DNA from 3 places in the Mycobacterium noviomagense genome. Region 1 is predicted to be linked to each of the others. Evidence: riboswitches for the same ligand, from Rfam matches in the RefSeq annotation. Region 1 holds a riboswitch; each other region holds the start of a gene.
What was found. A riboswitch is a leader RNA that binds a small molecule or an ion and turns the genes downstream of it on or off. The one in region 1 is predicted to bind magnesium.

Region 1 (7,451 bases):
GCATGGCATCCGAGCCGTCGCGGTCGAACACCTCCTTGACATCGGGATAGTTGCGCAGCGACTTACTCATCTTCTGCCCGTCAGAACCCAGCACAATCCCGTGCGCCACACAGGTTTTGAAAGCAGGTCGGTCGAACAGCGCGGTGGCCAGCACGTGCAGGGTGTAGAACCAGCCGCGGGTCTGCCCGATGTATTCGACGATGAAGTCGCCAGGGTAATGGCTGTCGAACCAGTCGCGGTTCTCGAAGGGGTAGTGCACCTGCGCGTAGGGCATCGACCCGGAGTCGAACCACACGTCGAAGACGTCAGGGATTCGCCGCATCATCGAACGCCCGCTGGGATCATCGGGGTTGGGCCGGACGAGTTCGTCGATGTAGGGCCGGTGCAGATTGTCGGGCCGGACACCGAAGTCGCGTTGCAACTCGTCGAGGCTGCCGTAGACGTCGATCCGCGGATACCCGGGATCGTCGGAGACCCACACCGGAATCGGCGTTCCCCAGTAGCGGTTTCGGGAAATCGACCAGTCGCGTGCGTTTTCCAGCCACTTGCCGAACTGACCGTCTTTGACGTGCTCGGGATGCCAGGTGATCTGCTGGTTGAGTTGCACCATGCGGTCGCGGAATTCGGTGACTTTCACAAACCACGACGACACCGCCCGGTAGATCAGCGGATTGCGGCACCGCCAGCAGTGCGGGTAGGGGTGCTCATACGTTTCGTGCCGCAACAGCACCGCGCCGTTAGCCGCGGCCGAGCCGGTGCCGTTTTTGAGATCCCGGATGATGTGTGGGTTGGCGTCGAACACGTGCTGGCCCTGGTAATCCGGAACCGATGAATCGAAGCGGCCGTTGCTGTCAACGGGTGTGGCCGGCACGATGCCGGCCTTGTCCCCCGCCTCCTTGTCGTCCTCGCCGTAGGCCGGCGCCATGTGAACGATCCCGGTGCCGTCCTCGGTCGTCACGAACTGTCCGGGCAGCACGTGAAAGGCTTTAGCCGAATCGTTCCAGCGCGAGTCCATGAAATAGGGAAACGGCGGCAGATACCGCATACCCAGCAGATCCGCACCGCTATAGCGGCCCAGCACCTCCGGCTCGTCGCCGAGCTCGCGCGCGTAGGCGCCCAGCCGCGCTTCTGCCAGCACATAGCGCCGCTCCCCCGCCCGAACCTGCACGTAGGTCACGTCGGGGTTGACGGCCACCGCCTGGTTGGACGGCAGCGTCCACGGCGTCGTCGTCCACACCAGCAGGTACGCACCCGCCAATTCCCCTTCGGGAAGCCGGAATCCGACCGTGATCGCCGGGTCCTGACGACTCTGGTAGACGTCGTCGTCCATCCGCAGTTCGTGGTTGGACAACGGGGTTTCGTCGCGCCAGCAATACGGCAGCACCCGGTAGCCCTCGTAGACCAAACCTTGGTCCCACAGCTGCTTGAACGCCCAGATCACCGACTCCATGTAGGGCAGATCGAGCGTCTTGTAGTCGTTGTCGAAATCGACCCACCGGGCCTGGCGGGTGACATAGGCCTGCCATTCGTCGGTGTAGCGCAACACCGATTCGCGGCAGGCTTCGTTGAACGCCGCGATGCCCATCGCGTCGATCTGCGACTTGTCGGTGATGCCGAGCTGGCGTTCGACCTCGAGTTCGGCGGGCAGCCCGTGGGTGTCCCAGCCGAAGCGGCGCTCCACCTTGTAGCCGCGCATGGTGCGATACCGCGGCACGATGTCCTTGACGTAGCCGGTGAGCAGGTGCCCGTAATGCGGCAGGCCGTTGGCGAAGGGCGGCCCGTCGTAGAACACGTATTCGGGGGCGTCGGCGCGGCGCGCGATGCTGGCGCGGAAAGTGTCGTCGCGGGCCCAGTAGTCGAGGACCTCGAGCTCCAACGCCGGAAAATCGGGTGCCCCGCTGCCCAGTTTCGGATAGCTGTGCTCGGTCACTGCGTCGTCTCCTGTGCCATTGTCAGGCCGGGGACGACGCCGCGCATGATGCGCGAGCGCCGCGGTACCACCCCGCTTGCCGCGCTGGCGCGCGACCGCTCGATGACGGCTGTGACGGGCCTACCCGTTCGGTTCTACTGAGCCTGGTTGGCTGTTCTTCCGAAGGCTCCCCGGTGATGGCCGGATCGATGCCGTTGGGACAATTCTACGGACGGCGCCAAATCGGCACTCAGCCCAGTGCCGCCTTCGCATCGGCCAGGTTGTCCGCGCCGAGCACCAAGCGGGTCTCGGTGGCCAGGTAGGCCGTTTCCAAGTTGACCTTCGCAGTGCCGAGCTTGTGGATCGCCTCGGCAAGCGCACCCGGACGGTCTTGTATGTCGAGAACGATGACTTCCTGCTCTTCGGCGATTTTGATTCCGGCGTCGTGCAACGCTTCAAACGCGGGCGTGGCGTCGTAGACCAGGATGTGCACCTCGGACTGCCCGCCCCCGCTGCTCAGCGCGCACAGGCCGGCGATGTTGACGCCCGCCTTGCCCAGCACGTCGCCGACCCGGGCCAGCTCACCGGGCTCGTCGTCGAGATAGAGCGTCAGATCGGTCGCCATGGTGGTACTCAACGCTACTGCGAAAACCGGGCGTATTGCGGCGATTCCAGCGGGCCACCTCTTACACTGCGGCGCGTGGCATTCAACGCAGTGTTCGCTCGGGACGTGGCCTTACCGTTGGCGCTGGCCGCCTACAGCGTGATGGACGGAAGTTCCCCCGCCCTGCCAACCGGGTTCGTGCAGACAGCACTGATCCGAGCCGACGGTGCCTTACTCACCGCGATGACCGACCCACATCCTGCGGTGGTGGCGATGACGAAGGACAACACCATCTTTGGTCTGATGGGCCACAACGCCGCCACTCACACCGCATTCGTATCGTTTCGCGGCAGCGCGGACCTGGCCGACTGGCTCGCCGACTTCGACGCCGTCCCCACCGGATACGCGCCGATCGCCGGATTCGGAGAAGTGGCAGCCGGCTTTTTAGACGTCTACGAACTCGTCCGCGACAGCATCGCCGCGAACTTAGCGACCGCAACCGCCGACTGCGATCAGATCCTGATCACCGGACACAGCCTGGGCGCCGCGCTGAGCGTGCTCGCCGCCCCGGATATCTTCCGCAAGATGCCGCCGAACACCATCGAGCCGCGGCTGATCACCTTCGCCGGGCCTCGCGTCGGGTTCAACGACTTCGCGGCCGCATTTAACGCCGCCATCGAAAGCTGTTTTCGAGTGGTCAACTTCCTCGACATCGTGCCGCACGTGCCGCCGTCCCCGTATGTGCATGTCGGCGCTGAGATCGATGTCGACAGCGGCGGCGCGATCGACGTCGTCTGGCGCCATAGCTTGGCCGCTTACCGCCAAGGCTTGACCGCGCTGATAAACCGTTCTTCTGCCTAGAACGCGACACGCCGATCATGGAGGCAACCAATGATGACCGGCGCGTCGCGTCCTAGCTGCTCAAAAGCAATGAAGCCAAAATGCGAGTTGCCAGGCGCTCGACCCAAAGAGTCAGCGACCTGGCAACTAGCGGCTTGGGGAGAAGGATCGCTCGGCGGTCATCGGACTACGCCACCTCGAGCAGTCCCACTCGCCACAGCGCCGCGTACAGGTGACGCAGCGGAATGCTCAGCAAACGAGCAGCCCCGGTGACCAACGGGTCTCCCTGGCCGAAGGGGTCGGACTTGACGTCGCGCGCCACCTTCTTCGCCGCGGTGTCCGCCGGCGCCGGCGCTACGGTCAGCTTCGGCGCCGCCGTCAGCCGGGGGGCGGGTGCGGTGGTCACCACCTCGTCGTACAGAACAGCGGTCATGGTTGCCTCCTAGACGGAAATCAAGCGGTTTTTGTTGGGACTTGATGTTCCGTCCCGCTGGTTCCGAGCAGTTCCCTGCTCTTAGGCAACGCGCGCGTCGAGCCGATTCAGCTGGAGGCGGCGTGCCGGGGACCGGTTCGGGACGAAACAGGACCCGGATATCGGTCCGGACTCTCACTGGAACTCATTCGTCCCTCACCTCCTCACGGCAACGCCAGGTGCGGATAGCCGCACAACATCCACGTGCACTGCAGGAGTACAGCCCGACGAATGTCGGTGACCGCACCCCACTCGCTAGAGCTTCGACACCACACGGCGTGTCCGGTATCCCGGAAGCCACTTGGGCTCAACCCTTAAGCCGGGAAGAGCTGTCCTGACCCGGGGCGTCTCTCGACGTTCAGGGTCAGTGGCCTATGTCCGTGTAGCCGCCTCACCTAACGAGGTGCTTACATCCGATGATGCAGGAACATCTTGATTAGGTCAATTTAATCCCGACCGGCGTGTCAGCGAATTGACGGTATCTTTACGTTAACGACACCTGAACACGTGTCACGCGAGCTCATAATCTCGCAGGTCAGGGCGTGTCATGACGTCCTGGAACCGGGTGAAACTCCACGGCCACACCGCGGGTAATCCGCGGTCGTCGAGATACCAACTTCGGCAACCAGTCACCCACACCGTCTTCTTGGCGGCCTCGGCTCGCGCGGCCTCGAAGCGGGTCGTGACCGCGCGTTTGGCGCTGATCGCACGGTATCGGCCGTCGGCCAGTAGCTCGATGAGCTGCATGAGGTAGGCGAACTGCGCCTCGGCGACGTCGATCAGCGAGAAATTGCCGACCGGCCCGTTGGGGCCGTTGAGCATGAACAGGTTGGGAAAGCCCGGAACCGACACCGACAAGTACGCGTACGGCCGCTGCGCCCATACGTCGTCGAGGCGCACGCCGTCGCGGCCCACCACGTCGATCGGCCGCAGGAAGCGGTCGACCCGGAACCCGGTGGCCAGCACGAGCACGTCAAGCCGGTGCAGTTCACCGTCGAGGGTCCGGACGCCATCCGGCTCGACCCGGGCAATGGGCTCGGTGACCAGGCGGGCGTTGGGCCGCTGAATGGCTTCGTAGAAGTTCGGCGAGATGATCAGCCGCTTACACCCGGCCCGGTAGTCGGGCCGCAACTTCTCCCGCAGCACGGGATCGGCCACATTGTCCTCGAGGTTGGCGCAAGCTGCCTGTTGCAGCTGCATGAGCGCGGGCGAGTCTGCGTCGACGACCGCGTTGGCGAAACTTTGGACAAAGCCGGCGTTCAGCTCGGCACGCAGCTTGCTCAGCAGCGACGGGTTGGCGCGGTAGCGGGCCCGCTCCGCCTCGTCGATGGGCGGATTCTGTACCGGCAGGATCCATTGCGGGGTGCGCTGGAAGAGGCGCAGCTCGGCCACGGTGTCGGTGACGGCGCCGACGATCTGCACCGCGGATGAGCCGGTGCCAACCACGCCGAGCCGCGCACCAGCCAGTGGCACGCTGTGATCCCACCGCGAGCTGTGGAACACGCGAGGTCGCCTGCGCGACCCGAGCCCCTCGATGTCGGGATAGCGCGGGTGGTGCAGCACCCCGGTGGCGGCGATGACAACGTCGGCCTCGTCGCGCTCACCGGTGGAAGTCGTGATGCGCCAACGGTTTCCGATGTATTCCAGGCGGCGGATTTCGCGGCCGAAGCGGATCAGCTCGTCGACGGCGTGGTGGCGCGCGACGCTCTCGAAATAGGCGAGGATCTCCGGCCCGGGCGCGAACGCATGGCTCCATTCGGGGTTCGGCGCGAAGGTATAGGTGTAGAGGTGCGAGGGCACATCGCAGGCGATGCCCGGATAGGTGTTCTCCCGCCAGGTGCCGCCGAGCCGGTCGGCCTTTTCGTACACCGTGATGTCGGTGAAACCCGCTTGGCGCAGCTTGACGGCGGACAGCACGCCGGCCATCCCGGCGCCGATGACGGCGAATCTGAGGTCAGGCATCGCCGTCGGACAACGACGGGCGCCGCGCAGCGGCAGGAGGAGTAATCGCGCTAAATTCCCGAGGCCGCAGGCCGTCGAGGACGAGCGATACCACGAAGTCGGCGACTTCGGCGGCGCTGACACCGTCGTCGGTGGAAAGGCGCCGGTGCGCCAGCTGACCGATCAGCGCTGCGAGGGTGTAGGCCACCATCCGCGGTGGGGCCGTGATCACCTCGCCGCGCTCCTGGGCTGTGGCGATGAACGTTTCGATGTCGTCGATGAACCGCTCGTAGATGCCGCCGAGGTGTTTTTCGAAGCGGTCGCCCAGCGCGTACGCGTCGCGGAACAGCAGCTTGACGGTGGCTTTGTCGGCCTCGAAGAACTCGAACGTCGCCTGCACGGCCGGGCGAAACGACGCGTCGAGGCCGGCCCCGGCGAAGGCAGTGACCGCGGCCGCGACATGTGCGCGCAAAGCCTGCTCCTCGACGGCCATCAAGGCGTGGAACAACTCGTCTTTGGAGTCGAAGTACCAGTAGATCGATCCGTAGGCCAGCCCGGCCTCTTTCGCGATGTCGGCGATCGTCGTGGCGTGAAAACCCTTGCGGGCGAACACTTTTTTGGCCGCGGCCATGATCTGGTCGCGGCGGGCGGACTTGTCTTCGTCGCTGACCGCGCGCCGGCGTCGGGTTGCCGTACTCACCGCTCGACCAGCTGCTCGAGCTGGCCAACTGCGTCGATGAACTCAGAGACCATGTCGAGCACCACTGACCGAGCAGACCGTACTTTGTCCAGCGAGCCGACCACCTGGCCGACGAAGTAGGTCGCCAGCTCACGGGCTTTGGCGTCGGGCTGGCTCGCGGCCTGGTTGATCCGCAGCTGCGGGTCGGCGACCAGCGCGCTTTGCAGCGGCATGCCCAGCGGCGCCGGACTTCCGGGCCGCTCCCATTCGTCGGTCCAGGCGGTGCGCAGCATGCGGGCGGGTTTACCGGTCAGCGACCGCGACCGCACAGTGTCCGACGACGAGGCGGCCAGGAACTTGTCCTTCACCACTGCGGGCGTCTCGGCTTCGTCGGTGGTCAACCACACCGACCCGCACCACACGCCTTCGGCGCCCAGCGCCAGCGCGGCGGCGATCTGGCGGCCGCGGGCGATCCCGCCGGCAGCCAGAACCGGCGTCGGCGACACCGCGTCGACCACCTCGGGCACCAGCACCATCGTCGCCACCTCGCCGGTGTGGCCGCCGGCCTCGGTGCCCTGAGCAACGATAAGGTCGACGCCCGCCGCGGCGTGGCGCAGCGCGTGTTGTTTGGTGCCGGCCAATGCGGCCACCAGGACGTCGTTGTCGTGGGCACGGGTGACCAGGTCGGGTGGTGGCGGGCCCAGCGCGCTGGCGATCAACCGAATGTCGTGGGCGAACGCGACGTCCAGCAGCGGCTGATAGCCCTTGGGCGACACGTTGAGCCCCGCAGTGGGCGGCAAAGACCCTGGCGCACTGTGGATTCCGTAGCGGTGAAGAAGGTCGTCGAGAAACTCGCGATGTTCGTCCGGCAGCAGCGCACGCACCTGCGCGGCGTCGATCCCGCCGGATTCCGCGCCCACGTATTTGGGCGGCAGCAGCAGGTCCACGCCGTACGGCTTGCCGCCGGTCTGCTCCTCGATCCACGTCAGCTCGGTTTCCAGCCGCT
Region 2 (7,451 bases), 270 kb from region 1:
CCCGCACGGCGGTGGTGTTCATCCACCCCACATAGGGCGCAGCCGCGGCTGCCATCGACGTGGACGCCGGACCCAGCCAGTTCCCGCTGGTCAGCCCCGAGATCACGGAGCTGTAAGACGCTGCAGTCGATTGCATTTCAGCCGCCAGCTGATTCCAGGCAGCAGCGGCGGCCAGCATGGGGACCGCTCCCGGACCGGAATACATTCTCGCCGAGTTGATTTCCGGCGGCAACAGTGCAAAGTCGATCATGACACTCTTCCCATCAGTCCGTTATCCGGCGGCCGGCGGACGTGCCATCACAGGAGGAAGCCGGAAGCCGTATTTCGGGATCGCGCGCCTTAGCCCGCCGGTCATCCCCATCGGCGAAGCAAAGCCGCCCGGCCCACCGACCGGAGCGCCGGGCGGAGCAGCCAGCGGGGTGCCGCCCAGCGCGGAGGCGATCGGGCTGGTGGGGGCGGCCGAGGCCCAGCTCGGTGGCACCGACAGACCACCCACGGAGGCCGCCTTGCCCAGCCCGGCCGACACCGCCGACCCGGCCCCACCCAGGCCTGGCACGCCAGCCGGCGTCAGGCCGGCCGCCGCCGGATCGAACAGGTCTGCCAACCCCGGTAGCCATCCGCCGTTGGCGGCATCCTTGGCGGCGTTCAGGAAGCTGAACCCCTGCAACGTCTGCAGCAGGAACTGCGGGTTGAACGGCCCGCCCGCAAGGGATCCGTTGACTACGGCAGTGCTGAAGAAGTTGGAGTTCAGGAAGGTTCCCAGCGCCGAGTTGTTCGACCCGTTCAGGAGACCCGCCAGCCCGGACGAGCCTGTGGAGTCCGTCGACGATGTGGCGCCTCCCAGCAGGGAGGTCAGCCCCGAAGCCGTCGATGCTTTACCGACAGCGGACGTGCTGCTGGTGGCCGCCGAGGTCCCGGTGGCCTGACTGACCGCGGCGGCCTGGCTGGCCAGCGCGTTCGCGGTGGTCGTCTGCGGCGGCACGTTGAACGGGGCCAGCTGCGTCGCGACCGCCGAGTTGGCGGCATAGCCGTACATGGCGGCCGCATCCTGAGCCCACATCTCCGCGTAGTGCGCTTCGGTGGCCGCAATCGCCGGGGTGTTCTGCCCCAGGAAGTTTGTTGCCACCAGCGCCGCCAACTGCGCACGGTTGGCTGCGATCACCGGTGGCGGCACCGTCATCGCAAACGCGGCCTGGTAGGCCGCGGCGGCCGCTTGGGCCTGGGCGGCCGTCTGCTCAGCCTGCGTGGCGGTGGTATTCATCCATGCCACATACGGTGCGGCCGCGGCTGTCATAGACGTGGATGCCGGACCCAACCAGCTCCCGCTAGTCAGCCCAGAGATAACCGAGTCGTAAGAGACTGCTGTCGTGCGCATTTCGGCAGCTAGCTGGTTCCAGGCAGCAGCGGCGGCCAGCATCGGGCCCGCTCCGGGACCGGCATACATTCTGGCCGAATTGATCTCCGGCGGCAAAGCTGCGAAATCCATTGCGGTTAAACCTCCGAGCGCTCACAAGACCGTGGCGTTCGCCGCCTCAGTGGCCGCGTACGATCCGGCGCTGGTCCCCAAGATCGTCACGAACATCTCGTGGATTGCCGTGGCTTGGGCGCTGACGGCCTGGTACAGCTGCCCGTGTGCCGCGAATTGTGCTGCAGTCAGGGCGGATACCTCGTCGGCAGCAGCGGGCACCACGCCGGTCGTCGGCGCTGCTACCGCCGCGTTCTGGGCGGCCAATGCCGAGCCAAGTCCCTGTAATTGGCTCGCTGCCGCGGCCAACATATCCGGCTGTGTAGTGACAAAAGACATGACACTTCTCCTCAAGCAAGCAATAGGGAACCCCGGGAGGGGCATGTAGTCGTGTCAGAGCACGCCAAATCACGCATACGCACCAACGGGTGGGAATGCGCGTTAAGTGAAGCGGCGCAAGCCGATTCAGGCGACGGGATTGATGCCGGGGTCGGATCCGAACGAAACGGTCACCGAACTCGGATACGGACTATCACCGCGACTCATTCCGCTCTCACCTCCTCAGGGCCAAGGGCACATGGGAGTGCCACCATGTCGCACATCGGGGTGAGGCAGCCTGGTGATTCCGCCAGGAGCGGCACCCCTCTCGTCTGAGCTTTGGCACTGCAAGGCGTATCCGGAAGATCCGGAAGCCACTTGGGCTCAACCCTTAAGCCGGGAGGAGCTGTCCTGACCCTGGGCGTCTCTCGACGTTCGGGGTCAGTGGCCTGTGTCCCTGCAGACGCCTCACCTAGCGAGGTGCATGCATGGGCAATCGTGGCACCCGGAAGGCCGTCCGTCAACCCAACACCGTGACCTAGTGCGATATGTCACCAACGGCGCGCGCCGGTCTCGAGGTGCCGGCATTCGTGCGAGTCAGGCGCAGCTGACTGGCTGGCTTGCCGGCTTCGGGCATCGGCGTTCCGAGGCCCGCGTCATCGCGGGCGTGAACAAATCGGGGCTGATCGGCCTTCGTCAGGAACGTACGCAGCTAGGCAGTCTGGCCACTGCAGCACATCTGGGCCGCTCCAAAAGCGCGCCGGCGCAACCACACCCAAGATGTTGACAGAGTCTGATGTCGCGGCTGCGTGTTTTATTAACGCCTCGGCCGTGGCGCCATGGAGTTCGGCGGAGCGAATTTTGCCAAATGTTTGACGGGCACCAGGTGTGAGTGCCAGCATGTAGGGGCAAGCACCTCGCTAGGTGAGGCGTCTGCAGGGATACAGGCCACTGACCCCGAACGTCGAGAGACGCCCAGGGTCAGGACAGCTCCTCCCGGCTTAAGGGTTGAGCCCAAGTGGCTTCCGGATCTTCCGGATACGCCTTGCAGTGCCAAAGCTCAGACGAGAGGGGTGCCGCCCCTGGCCGAGTCGCCAGGTCGCCTCACCCCGTTGTGTAACGTGATGGCACCCGCGTGTGCCCCGGCCGTGAGGAGGTGAGGGCGAAGTGAGTCCGAGCGACAGTCCGTATTCGTATTCGAAGTCCGTTTCGTCCCGATCCGGTCACGGCATCTCTCCAGCCGCCTGAGCGTTAACGGACGCTGTTTCGCTGACGTCTGCGCGCTATCGGTGCGCAGAGCGATGAAGCGCGCCGGCATTCGCTCGCCCTCGGCGGAATTCTGCGTGCCAGCCGGTTGGGCTGCTGCCAGGAGAACATCATGGATTTTGTTGCGACACAGGCACATCCGAGTGGCCCGAGGGCAAAGCAAATGCCCGCTCCTAACCCCGAGCGCCAGATCCACCGAGCCTGCGGGGATGTCCGAGCGGCGCTTTGTGACGCACTCGAGGTCCTATCGGGGATAACAGATCCAAACGTGAGCTGCGCCGACATGTTCCGGGCCTTCAGCGATTTAGGGCATGTCCAGCATCATGTCGCGCTGGCCCTACATGCCACGAACCTGCTCGACCAGATGGTGGGCACGCCGGCTGAGCACCGTCTGCCGTGGTCGCACTATCGCGGCCGCATCGGCAAGAAGCTGCCCGAGGGCCGTCAGGACTTGCAGATAATTGCGACACAGCGTGTGTTCTAGCCGTGAGGAGGTGAGGGCGAAATGAATCAGAGCGATAGTCCATATCCGTATTCGAAGTCCGTTCCGTCCCAATCCGGCCGCGGCATTCCTTCTGCCGTCTGAGCGCAGCGGGCGTCTTTCGCCTGCGCCTGTACACCATTGGTGAACGGGCGGTTAATGAAGCGCACCCGAGACTGCTCGGGCACTGAGGTGGACTACGGCAAGCCGGCCGGGCGTCACTCCTAGGAGAAGATCATGACTCGTTTTGTTGCACAGCGGATTCCAAGGACCCACCGGTGGATCGGGTTACACGCCGCTCGGCAGATGGCGGGCCGGTTACGCGCTCGCTGCAATCTGGCTCCACAGCAGCGAGCCGCCCTATATGTCTCGACAATGCCGCCGGCAGTAATCACTGCCACCCCGGGCGGTCATCGGTCCCGTGCTGAAAGCGACCGCAAATGACACACCGGCCCAGCACACACTGCACACCTGCAACCACGATTCTGTTCGGAAAGTGAGAGGCCGATGACTGAGATCTCCACCCGGCCAGACGACATTGTCGGCGTTGGTAGCTCAGCGACCACCGACGGCGCCCCGGGCGATAATGGTAGCCATGTCGCAGCGGATGTGATCGCCAGCGAATCCGGGTCGGCGGTGATCGATTCGGCACATGTCGGCGACATCATTGGCGCGTTCGGCCGCATCGCACGCGACGCCACTGGCCCGGGCCGCAGCCGCTGGCAGCGGCTGCGAACGCTGATGGTCATCACCGGGCCGGGACTGATCGTGATGATCGGCGACAACGATGCCGGTGGCGTGGCGACCTACGCCCAGGTTGGGCAGAACTACGGGATGAGCCTGTTGTGGACGTTGCTGTTGATGATCCCAGTGCTCTACGTCAACCAGGAGATGGTGCTGCGGTTGGGCGCGGTCACCGGAGTTGGTCATGCGCGGCTGATTTTCGAACGGTTCGGCAAGTTTTGGGGCGCATTCAGCATCGGTGACTTGTTGATTCTCAACGCGTTGACGATCGTCACCGAATTCATCGGTGTCTCATTGGCACTCGGATTTCTGGGCTGCCCGAGAGCTATCGCGATTCCGGCTGCCGCGGTGTTGCTCTTCGGAGTGGTCGCAGGCGGTTCGTTCCGTCGTTGGGAGCAACTGATGTTCGTGCTCCTGGCAATAAACCTGGCGCTTGTCCCGGTGGTGCTGTTGGTGCATCCCACGCTAGGGGAAAGCGCCCGTGGGCTGGTGCCTTCCTTGCCGGGCGAACCCGACTCGATCGTATTGATGGTGATCATCGCGATCGTAGGCACCACAGTGGCGCCCTGGCAGCTGTTCTTTCAGCAGTCCAATGTCGTCGACAAACGCATCACGCCCCGCTGGATACCGTACGGGCGTGCCGATCTGGCTATCGGCATTGTCGGGGTCATCGGCGGGGGCATCGCGCTCATGGCAGCCACCGCGTTCGGGTTGGGCCGCACCAGCGACGCAGGGAACTTCACCGACGCCGGGGCGGTCGCTGCTCAGCTGTCCCACCACGTCGGCCACACCGTCGGCGTGCTGTTCGCGATCGTGTTACTGGACTGCTCGCTCATCGGCGCGAACGTGATCGGGCTGTCCACCACCTACGCGCTTGGTGACACGCTCGGCAAGCCGCATTCGTTGCATTGGAAGATGACCGAAGCGCCGCTGTTCTACAGTACTTACGCTGCGCTGCTTGGGATTTCGGCTGTGGTCGCATTCAGCCCCGATCATGTCCTGGGACTGATCACGCAGGGTGTGCAGGTTCTCGCCGGCATCCTGCTGCCGTCGGCAACGGTATTTCTGGTTCTCCTGTGCAACGACCGTCCGGTACTGGGGCCGTGGGTGAACAGTTTCCGGCAGAATGCCCTGGCTTGGATGATCGTGTGGTCGCTCGTCGTGCTGTCGTTGATGTTGACGGCGGTGACATTGTTTCCGAACCTGTCAACCGACACGCTCGAGGGTGCCCTGGTTGGCGGTGGCGCGATCGGCCTACTCGGCGCCGTGATCGTCTTCGCAATCGGTTGGTACGCCGACCGACACGACGCGGAGGACACCGTGCCGTTGGGTGCGCTCAATCCCGAACAGTTGGAAGAACTGGACAATTTCCCCACGTTGACCCGCGCCGACCGCAAAGCTTTTCGCAACAAGGTGCGTGCAACCTGGCGCATGCCCGCGTTCGCGACCCTCGAGCGGCCGGTGATGTCGCCAGTACGGCGGGCAGGGCTGCTGACGCTCCGCGTCTACTTGGTCCTCGCCGGTGTGCTGGTCGTGGTCAAAGTTGTCCAAGCCGGCGTTGGCTGACCGGTGTGCCTCCAGATCAGCGATGGGAGCCGCGGAGATCATGTACGGCCACATCATTGTCAGTGGTGAGGACGCACTGGCGACGACGATCATCGAGGAGTTGAAGAACGCCGGCGCGAGCGTCGTCAAGCTCGGTGACACCGACCTCGCCAATGCCGGGGTTGCCGAAGCGGTCGCCGTGGTGTGCGCGGGAGATGACGATGCGACAAATCTCGAAATCGCACTACTGGCAAGGAGGGCCAACCCGCACGCGCGCGTGGTGGCGCGGCTGACCAACGACGTGCTGCGAGAAGCGGTAGCCGCCGACAATGGGCCGGGGGCGATCCTCGACGTCGCGGACTTAGCGGCGCAGTCGGTTGTCGAGGCTTGTCTGGCGAGCAGCACGCACCCATTCGAGGCCGCTGGCATCAAATTCGGTGTTTGGGGCAGCGAGGCGCCGCGTGACGCGACGTTGCGCGAGCTCTACGGTGACCTCGCCCCGGTGGCGGTGATTCGAGGCGAGCAGTCCTTTACCCCCGGAGAGGTGCTCGGGTCTCCCGGCCGGGATCTGCGGGTGAACGCCGGCGACTGGACGGCGATGATCGGCACCGCTGACGAGTTGGCCGGCCGCGGCATCAGGGGACCGCGGCCTATCGGAAGGCGCACACGCCAGTCTCGGCTACGGCGACTACTCGACGCCGCACGCACCCTGCGCGACGACGTCAACCCGGCATTTTTTCCCTTGTCTGCGGTGGGGCTGATCCTGCTGATCGGCTCAACGATCCTGTTGCGCTTCAGCTACCAGCTGCCTTCGGGGATGACGTGGCTCGACGGGTTGTATATGGGCGCCGAGACGCTCACCACGGTTGGTTACGGCGATTTCAGCTTTGCCCAACAGCCCAGCTGGCTGCGAGTGTTCAGCATCATTTCTATGTTCGTCGGCATGACCACCTCGGCGATCCTGATCGGCTTCATCGCCGACCTGCTACTGTCGCGCCGCTTCACCCACACGGCCGGTAGGCGACGGGTGCGTCATCTCCGCAACCATGTGATCGTCGTCGGACTAGGCTCGCTTGGTATCCGCGTCGTCAGTGATCTCACCGCCGCCGGGTATGACGTCGCGATAATCGAGCGCGACGAAGACAACCGCTTCCTGTCGTCGGCATCCGAACTGGACGTGCCGGTGATCTTCGGGGACGCCACGTTGCGGCAGACGCTCGAATCGGCCCGTGTCGACCGCTGCCGCGCGGTGGCGGTACTGACCGGCGATGACATGGTCAACATCGAGACGGGGATCATGCTCCGCGAGATGTTGGGACCCCGGGTACGGCCGGAGGTCAACCGGTGGCACGACGTCCCGATTGTGCTGCGCGTGTACGACCGTGCACTGGGTTTCGCGGTAGCACAGCGGTTCGATTTCGAAAACGTCCGCTCGACGGTCGAACTGGCCGCACCGTGGTTCATCGGGGCCGCCATGGGCCTAGAGGTTCTGGGCACGTTCTCGGTCGGCCAAAGCTCATTCGTGGTCGGCGCCATGCATGTCGAAGCGGGCAGCGAACTCGATGAGCTGCGGATGTTCGACCTGTCCACGGAGGCGCGCGTCATCGCGATTACCCGGCCGGACGCCCCGGT
Region 3 (7,451 bases), 580 kb from region 1:
TGGCGGTGGCGGCGGCGATGACGACGACCTCACCGGCAGCAACGCCGCGGGCCAGGAGCGTCGCGAAAAGCTGACCGAGGAAACCGACGATCTGCTCGACGAGATCGACGACGTTCTCGAGGAGAACGCCGAGGACTTCGTGCGCGCGTACGTCCAAAAGGGCGGACAGTGACCTGGCCGTTCCGCGATCGCCTTGTCACGAATTCAGCACTTCCCGGAGTCCCCGCTAGCCCCGTAGATCTGTCCTCGTTCGCCGACTTCCTGCGCCGCCAGGCGCCGGAGCTATTGCCGGTCTCCGCCGGCGCCCCCGAGCCCGTCGGAACCGGTGCGCCCAGTCACCAGCTGCCGCATGGGACAACGATCGTCGCGCTCAAATACCCCGGTGGTGCGGTCATGGCCGGTGACCGCCGATCCACCCAGGGCAACATGATCGCCGGGCGCGACATCAAGAAGGTCTACATCACCGACGACTACACCGCGACGGGCATCGCCGGCACTGCCGCCATCGCGGTCGAGTTCGCCCGGCTCTACGCCGTCGAACTCGAACACTACGAAAAGTTGGAAGGCGTCCCGCTCACCTTCAACGGCAAAGTCAACCGCCTGGCGATCATGGTCCGCGGCAACCTCGGCGCGGCCATGCAGGGGTTGGTCGCGCTGCCGCTGCTCGCCGGCCTCGACATCGACGATCCTGATCCACAAAAGGCCGGCCGCATCGTGTCGTTCGACGCCGCTGGAGGCTGGAACATCGAAGAAGAGGGCTACCAGGCGGTGGGGTCGGGTTCGATCTTCGCCAAATCGTCGATGAAAAAGCTCTACTCGCAGGTCACCGACGCCGATTCGGCGCTGCGGGTGGCGGTGGAGGCGCTCTACGACGCCGCCGACGACGACTCCGCCACCGGCGGGCCGGATCTGGTTCGCGGCATCTTCCCCACGGCGGTCAACATCGGACCCGAGGGCGCCGTCGACGTGCCCGAGGAGCGCATCGCCGAGCTGGCCCGCGAGGTCATCGAAAGCCGGTCGCGCGCCGACACTTTCGGCCCGGACGCGCAAGCGGGTGAGAAGTGAGCTTCCCGTATTTCATTTCGCCCGAGCAGGCGATGCGCGAGCGCAGCGAGCTCGCCCGCAAGGGCATCGCCCGGGGCCGCAGCGTGGTGGCGCTGGCCTACGCGGGCGGTGTGTTGTTCGTCGCCGAAAACCCGTCGCGCTCGCTGCAGAAGATCAGCGAGCTCTACGACCGGGTCGGCTTCGCGGCCGCGGGTAAGTTCAACGAATTCGACAACCTGCGCCGCGGCGGCATCCAGTTCGCCGACACCCGCGGCTACGCCTACGACCGCCGCGACGTCACCGGCCGACAGCTGGCCAACGTGTACGCGCAGACCCTGGGCACCATCTTCACCGAGCAGGCCAAGCCGTATGAGGTCGAGCTGTGCGTGGCCGAGGTGGCGCACTACGGCGAATCCAAACCCCCTGAGCTGTACCGGATCACCTACGACGGGTCGATCAACGACGAGCCGCACTACGTCGTCATGGGTGGCACAACCGAGCCGATCGCCAACGCGCTCAAGGATTCCTACACCGAAAACGCCGACCTGGCCGACGCGGTGCGGATCGCCGTCGAGGCGCTGCGGGCGGGCAGCGGCAACGGCTCGGGCGACCAGCCGGCCTTGGGTGTGTCGACCCTGGAAGTCGCGATCCTCGACCAGAACCGGCCGCGACGGGCGTTTCGGCGGATCACCGGCGCGGCGCTGGAAGCGCTGCTGCCCAAACCCGAGGCTTCTGGCTCGGCTGACGGCAAGTCGTCGAAGTAGCCCGCCGATTGAACGTCGCGCACTTCGCGTGACGCGTATTCGGCGGGTCGCGTAGCTTGGCCCACAGGACAGGATTGCAAGCTGCGGAGGTCGCCCGATGAACGCGCTGCATATCCCGATAATCGACTCCTTCGCGGGGCAGTACCTGTTCTTGTCGAACTTCGCACCTGCGCCCACCCCGCATCGGGGCTGGCTGTATCCAACCAGCGAACATGCCTTCGCCGCGGCGAAGACGCGCGACCCTGCGGCGGTTGCGGCCATTCGTGACACCGATGATCCGGCACGCGCCAAGCAGATCGGGCGTGCCGCGCCGCTGGTCGAGGGCTGGGAAGCCGGCGGCAAATTCGCGGCGATGGAAGAGGTGGTCAGCGCCAAGTTCGATAACAACCCCGGCTTGGCTCGCCGGCTCCTGGACACCCACGGCGTACTGCTGGTGGAAGGAAACACCTGGCATGATCAGGTGTGGGGGTCCTGCCGGTGTGACGACCATTGCGACATCCCCGGCGGAAACGCGCTCGGTGTCATCCTGATGGCCGTGCGGTTACGGCTGGCGGCGCGGCATCGGTGACCGGTTCGGCCGCGACGCGGGACCCGAACAACACCAACGGCTTTGGCCGCAGCCCGGACAGTGTTGCCACAGTGTTGCCGAACGCTGAAATCGGTGCTACCTTGCGGGAGCACCTCGTTAGGCGAGGCTCCTGGACGAACATAGGCCACTGATCTGACGACGTCGAGAGACGCCCAAGATCAGGACAGATCTCCCCGGCTTAAGGGGTGGTCCCAAGTGGCTTTCCCGCCTCGGCGGGCATACGTCGGCCAGTGCCAAAGCTCAACGTGTGAGGGCAATGTCGCCGCTCGACCCGCATCTGCGGTGTCCCTCTGTGTGCATGTTGTGACCGGGATCGAGTACGGAAGGCGGGTGTTCCCATGACCAGCACGATCGACTTCCACGTCGTCGGTTCAGCCGATGGGCTGCGCCTGACTCCGTACGAGGCTATGCAGCAGGACTTGCTGTACATCCGCGGCGAGCTGGAGCGCGCCGGTATTCCGTTCCTACTCATCCGCGGCGCGGACGGACGCCCGGCACTCGTGGTCGATATCGCCCTGCGCGCCCGGGTGGCCGACGCTTTGATGGCGGCCTGCCTGGACGCGCCGCTGCGCGCCAAGGTTCTCGACGGCACTGGCCGCCGCTCTGTGTATCTCGGTGACGGGCTGCTCTCTGTGTCACCGGACCCGCGGTTGCTGCGGATATTCCGCCGGCGCGAATGCCCGCGCTCCGGCATGCGTTACGGCGCCTCGGCCGGCGTCGAACTGCAGTTCTGGGTGTTCGACGGCGAGCAGGCGGTCTGCCCCATCGAGAACTCGCTGACCCGCAAGACCTTGGCGCTCAGCGAGGTTGAATACACAGAAGTCGAACTGCACGGCCGGACATGGCCGACGATCGCCGGGATGTTCACCCCGCACGCCGGGGACATCACGTTCGACATCGACATGGTGTTCTCCTGGGTGGACGGCAACGACCCGGAGTTCCGGGCGCGCCGGGCGGCGGCGATGGCGAATCACGTTGTGGGGGAAGGTGATGACGCCGACGCGCGGATCCGCCACATCGACGAGCTGAAGTACGCCCTGCGGTCGGTGCACGCATTCGCGCCGTGGGTGCGCCGGATCTTCATCGCGACCGACTCGCCGGTACCGCAGTGGCTGGCTCCGCACCCGAAGATCACGATCGTGCGTGCCGAGGAGCACTTCACCGACCGTTCCGCGCTGCCCGTGTACAACAGCCACGCCGTGGAGACCCAGCTGCACCACATCCCTGGCCTGGCTGAGCATTTCCTGTACTCCAACGACGACATGTTCTTCGGGCGGACGCTGTCGCCGGCGATGTTCTTCTCCCCGGGCGGGGTCACCAAGTTCATCGAAGCGGGAACCCGAATCGGGTTGGGCGTCAACCACCCCGAGCGCAGCGGCTTCGAGAACGCCGCACGGGTCAACCGGCAACTGCTGTGGGAGAGGTTCGGCAAGATCATCACCCGTCACCTGGAGCACACCGCTGCTCCGTTGCGCAAGAGCGTCCTGTTCGAGCTCGAGCGCGAGTTCGCGGAGGACTTCGCCCGCACTCAGGCGAGCCGTTTCCGGTGCAGCACCGACATTTCGGTGACCAACTCGCTGTATCACTACTACGCGTTGATGACCGGGCGGGCGGTGCAGAACGAGGCGGCGAAGGTGCTCTACGTGGACACCACCTTGCGGTCTGGGCTGGCGAAACTGCCGAAACTGCTGAGGAAGCGCAAGTTCGACTTCTTCTGCCTCAATGACGGCAGCTTCCCCGAGGTGAGCGCCGAGGAGCGAGCGCGTGCGGTTGGCGAGTTCCTGGAAGGCTACTTCCCAGTGCCGGCACCGTGGGAGCGGGCCGTCGCCGACGAGTGAGACGACCCAGCGGGCGGGTGCGTTGGTCCCGTCCGCTGGGAATCACCTGCGGTGTGCCAATTGCGGTGGGATGCGCGGTATTCGGGCCGCCGGCAGGATGCTCACCTGAGCGTCGCTGAGTTCACGCTGCACCGTTCCGGGCGGGACGAACCGCCCGACCGTGGGTCCGGCGGCCAGCGGAATGACGGTGTGTACGACAGTGTCTGGGTAACAGTGCACGAGATTGAACGCCTGTGCGCCGTCGCGCCCACGAGTTCCCGGCGTCAGCAGATCTTGGGTGTAGCAGCTGGCCGAGGCCACCGACACCGGGATGCCGGCGAAAGTGGCTGTGGTCGAGTAGTGCAGGTGTCCGGCCAGGATGCTGCGCACGTCGGTGCCGCGTAGCACGTCGGCCAACGCTGTCTGGTCGCGCAGCTCCACCATGACAGCGAGATCCTGCACGCAGGGGATCGGGGGGTGGTGCATGGCGAGGATGGTGCCGAACGGAGCTGGGTCGGCCAGCTGGTCGGCCAGCCACCGCAACTGCTCGGGCGCGATCTCGCCGTGGTGGTGGCCGGGAACCGAAGTGTCCAGCACCACTACGCGCAATCCGCCGATATCGTGCACGCGGTCCATCGGCGCCATCGTCGGGCTCTCGCGCAACAGATGTTCGCGCAGCGCGGCTCGATGGTCGTGGTTGCCCATCACCCAAATGACCTGAGCGCCAAGGCGGTCGGCCAACGGCTCGACGAGTTCGCGCAACTTGCGGTAGGCGTCCGGCTGGCCGGTGTCGGCCAGGTCGCCGGTGAAGATCAACGCGTCGGGACAAGTTTGGGAGGCCTCCAGCCGCTCGAGCAGCTCGGAAAACCGGGCGTCCGCGTCGACGTGTCCGTAAAGGTCGTCGTCGCCGGCTACTAGATGGGTGTCGCTGATGTGTGCAATGACGTGGTCCGGCCGCGGATGCTCCGCGGCCCTGGGTCTATCCACCGGACTACAAGCACCTCTCTGATGAGCAACTAGCACCCTCGACTTTACCGAAGCGGTATCGGAATGCCGGTAAAGCGTGCCTTGACGTCGAGTGACGTTACGACGAACTACCTGGAGCGGCGCCCGTCGGTGTCCGAGGCCGCCGTGGTTCGTCGCAGCTCATCGAGCTTGTCGGCCAACCCGGTGAAGCCGGCGGCGTGCGTGCGTAGCCGCGCGGTCTCGGTCGCTGAGGCCGGCATGCCTCACCCTGGCACGTGAGCGCAGCATGTCACCTGCACCATCCACAGCGGGGCTTCCACACCCTATGCGCGTTTAACCAGTACGCTCGAATCGTGCAGCGGCGAATCATGGGCATCGAGACCGAATTCGGTGTCACCTGCACATTTCACGGCCACCGGCGTCTGTCACCGGACGAGGTGGCCCGATACTTGTTTCGTCGCGTCGTGTCCTGGGGCCGCAGCTCGAACGTGTTCCTGCGCAATGGCGCCCGGCTCTACCTCGACGTGGGCAGCCATCCGGAGTACGCGACCGCCGAATGCGACAACCTGGTGCAGCTGGTCACCCACGACCGCGCGGGCGAGCGGGTGCTTGAAGACCTGCTGATCGACGCCGAGCAGCGGCTGGCCGACGAGGGCATCGGCGGCGACATCTACCTGTTCAAGAACAACACCGACTCGGCCGGCAACTCCTACGGCTGCCACGAGAACTACCTGATCGTGCGGGCCGGCGAGTTTTCCCGGATCTCCGACGTGCTGCTGCCGTTCCTGGTGACCCGCCAGCTCATCTGTGGGGCCGGCAAGGTGCTGCAAACGCCCAAGGCCGCCACGTTCTGCCTGAGTCAGCGCGCCGAGCACATCTGGGAAGGCGTCTCGTCGGCCACCACCCGCAGCCGCCCCATCATCAACACCCGCGACGAGCCGCACGCCGACGCCGAAAAGTACCGGCGCCTGCACGTCATCGTCGGCGACTCCAACATGTGCGAGACCACCACCATGCTCAAGGTCGGCACGGCGGCGCTGGTGCTGGAGATGATCGAAGCGGGCGTGGCGTTCCGGGACTTCTCGCTGGACAACCCCATCCGGGCCATCCGGGAGGTCAGCCACGACGTCACCGGCCGGCGCCCGGTGCGGTTGGCCGGCGGGCGGCAGGCCAGCGCGCTGGACATCCAGCGCGAGTACTACGCCCGCGCCGTCGAACACCTGCAGACCCGGGAGCCCAACGCCCAGATCGAGCAGGTGGTCGACCTGTGGGGCCGCCAGCTCGACGCCGTCGAAAGCCAGGACTTCGCCAAGGTCGACACCGAGATCGACTGGGTGATCAAGCGCAAGCTGTTCCAGCGCTACCAGGACCGTTACAACATCGAGCTGTCCGACCCCAAGATCGCGCAGCTCGACTTGGCCTACCACGACATCAAACGCGGTCGCGGGGTGTTCGACCTGCTGCAGCGCAAGGGCCTGGCGGCGCGGATCACCACCGACGAGGAAATCGAAGAGGCCGTCGACACGCCGCCGCAGACCACCCGCGCCCGGTTGCGCGGCGAGTTCATCAGCGCCGCGCAGGCAGCCGGACGTGACTTCACCGTCGACTGGGTGCATCTCAAGCTCAACGACCAGGCGCAGCGCACGGTGTTGTGCAAAGACCCGTTCCGGTCGGTCGACGAACGGGTCAAGCGGCTCATCGCCAGCATGTAGCGGTTACTCTGCTAGGCGATGCCGACCTCCAAAGTCGAACGGTTGACGAACCTCGTCATCGCGCTGCTGTCCACCCGCGGCTACATCACCGCCGAGAAAATCAGGGCAACTGTGGCCGGCTACTCCGAAAGCCCCAGCGACGAGGCGTTCTCCCGCATGTTCGAGCGCGACAAAAGCGAGTTGCGCGACCTCGGTATCCCCCTGGAGACCGGCAGGGTGTCAGCGCTGGACCCGACCGAGGGCTATCGCATCAACCGCGACGCCTATGCGCTGCCGCCGGTGGAGCTGACGCCCGACGAGGCGGCCGCCGTCGCCGTGGCCACCCGACTGTGGGAGTCGCCCGAACTGATCACCGCCACCCAGGGAGCATTGCTCAAGCTGCGGGCGGCCGGGGTGGACGTCGACCCCGACGCCCCGGTGGCGATTGCCTCGACCGCCGCGCTGCCGGGGTTGCGCGGGTCGGAGAACGTACTGAGCGTGCTGTTGGCAGCCATCGACGCCGGGCGAGCGGTACAGTTTCCGCACCGGCCGTCGCGCAGCGAGCCCTACACCACCCGCA

Region 2: linked by a shared signal. The riboswitch ahead of G6N15_RS19950 (hypothetical protein) and the one ahead of G6N15_RS18825 (Rv1535 family protein) in region 1 are both predicted to bind magnesium.
Region 3: linked by a shared signal. The riboswitch ahead of G6N15_RS21465 (stealth family protein) and the one ahead of G6N15_RS18825 (Rv1535 family protein) in region 1 are both predicted to bind magnesium.

The regions. Positions count from the first base shown of each region.
Region 1 is NZ_AP022583.1:3,950,797-3,958,247, reverse strand. Features, by position in the region: gene ileS (isoleucine--tRNA ligase) at 1-1,930, opposite strand, end outside; gene G6N15_RS18835 (amino acid-binding protein) at 2,160-2,534, opposite strand; gene G6N15_RS18830 (lipase family protein) at 2,610-3,374, shown strand; gene G6N15_RS18825 (Rv1535 family protein) at 3,541-3,786, opposite strand; M-box (ykoK) riboswitch at 4,066-4,235, opposite strand; gene G6N15_RS18820 (flavin-containing monooxygenase) at 4,336-5,787, opposite strand; gene G6N15_RS18815 (TetR/AcrR family transcriptional regulator) at 5,780-6,466, opposite strand; gene G6N15_RS18810 (NAD(P)H-dependent flavin oxidoreductase) at 6,463-7,451, opposite strand, start outside.
Region 2 is NZ_AP022583.1:4,220,162-4,227,612, reverse strand. Features, by position in the region: gene G6N15_RS19965 (PPE family protein) at 1-250, opposite strand, end outside; gene G6N15_RS19960 (PPE family protein) at 272-1,486, opposite strand; gene G6N15_RS19955 (PE family protein) at 1,508-1,804, opposite strand; M-box (ykoK) riboswitch at 2,100-2,270, opposite strand; M-box (ykoK) riboswitch at 2,693-2,863, shown strand; gene G6N15_RS19950 (hypothetical protein) at 3,318-3,533, shown strand; gene G6N15_RS19945 (NRAMP family divalent metal transporter) at 4,038-5,840, shown strand; gene G6N15_RS19940 (NAD-binding protein) at 5,881-7,451, shown strand, end outside.
Region 3 is NZ_AP022583.1:4,531,504-4,538,954, reverse strand. Features, by position in the region: gene G6N15_RS21485 (ubiquitin-like protein Pup) at 1-172, shown strand, start outside; gene prcB (proteasome subunit beta) at 169-1,065, shown strand; gene prcA (proteasome subunit alpha) at 1,062-1,808, shown strand; gene G6N15_RS21470 (NADAR family protein) at 1,906-2,376, shown strand; M-box (ykoK) riboswitch at 2,483-2,656, shown strand; gene G6N15_RS21465 (stealth family protein) at 2,736-4,235, shown strand; gene G6N15_RS21460 (phosphodiesterase) at 4,278-5,201, opposite strand; gene G6N15_RS23560 (hypothetical protein) at 5,309-5,440, opposite strand; gene pafA (Pup--protein ligase) at 5,534-6,892, shown strand; gene G6N15_RS21450 (helix-turn-helix transcriptional regulator) at 6,911-7,451, shown strand, end outside.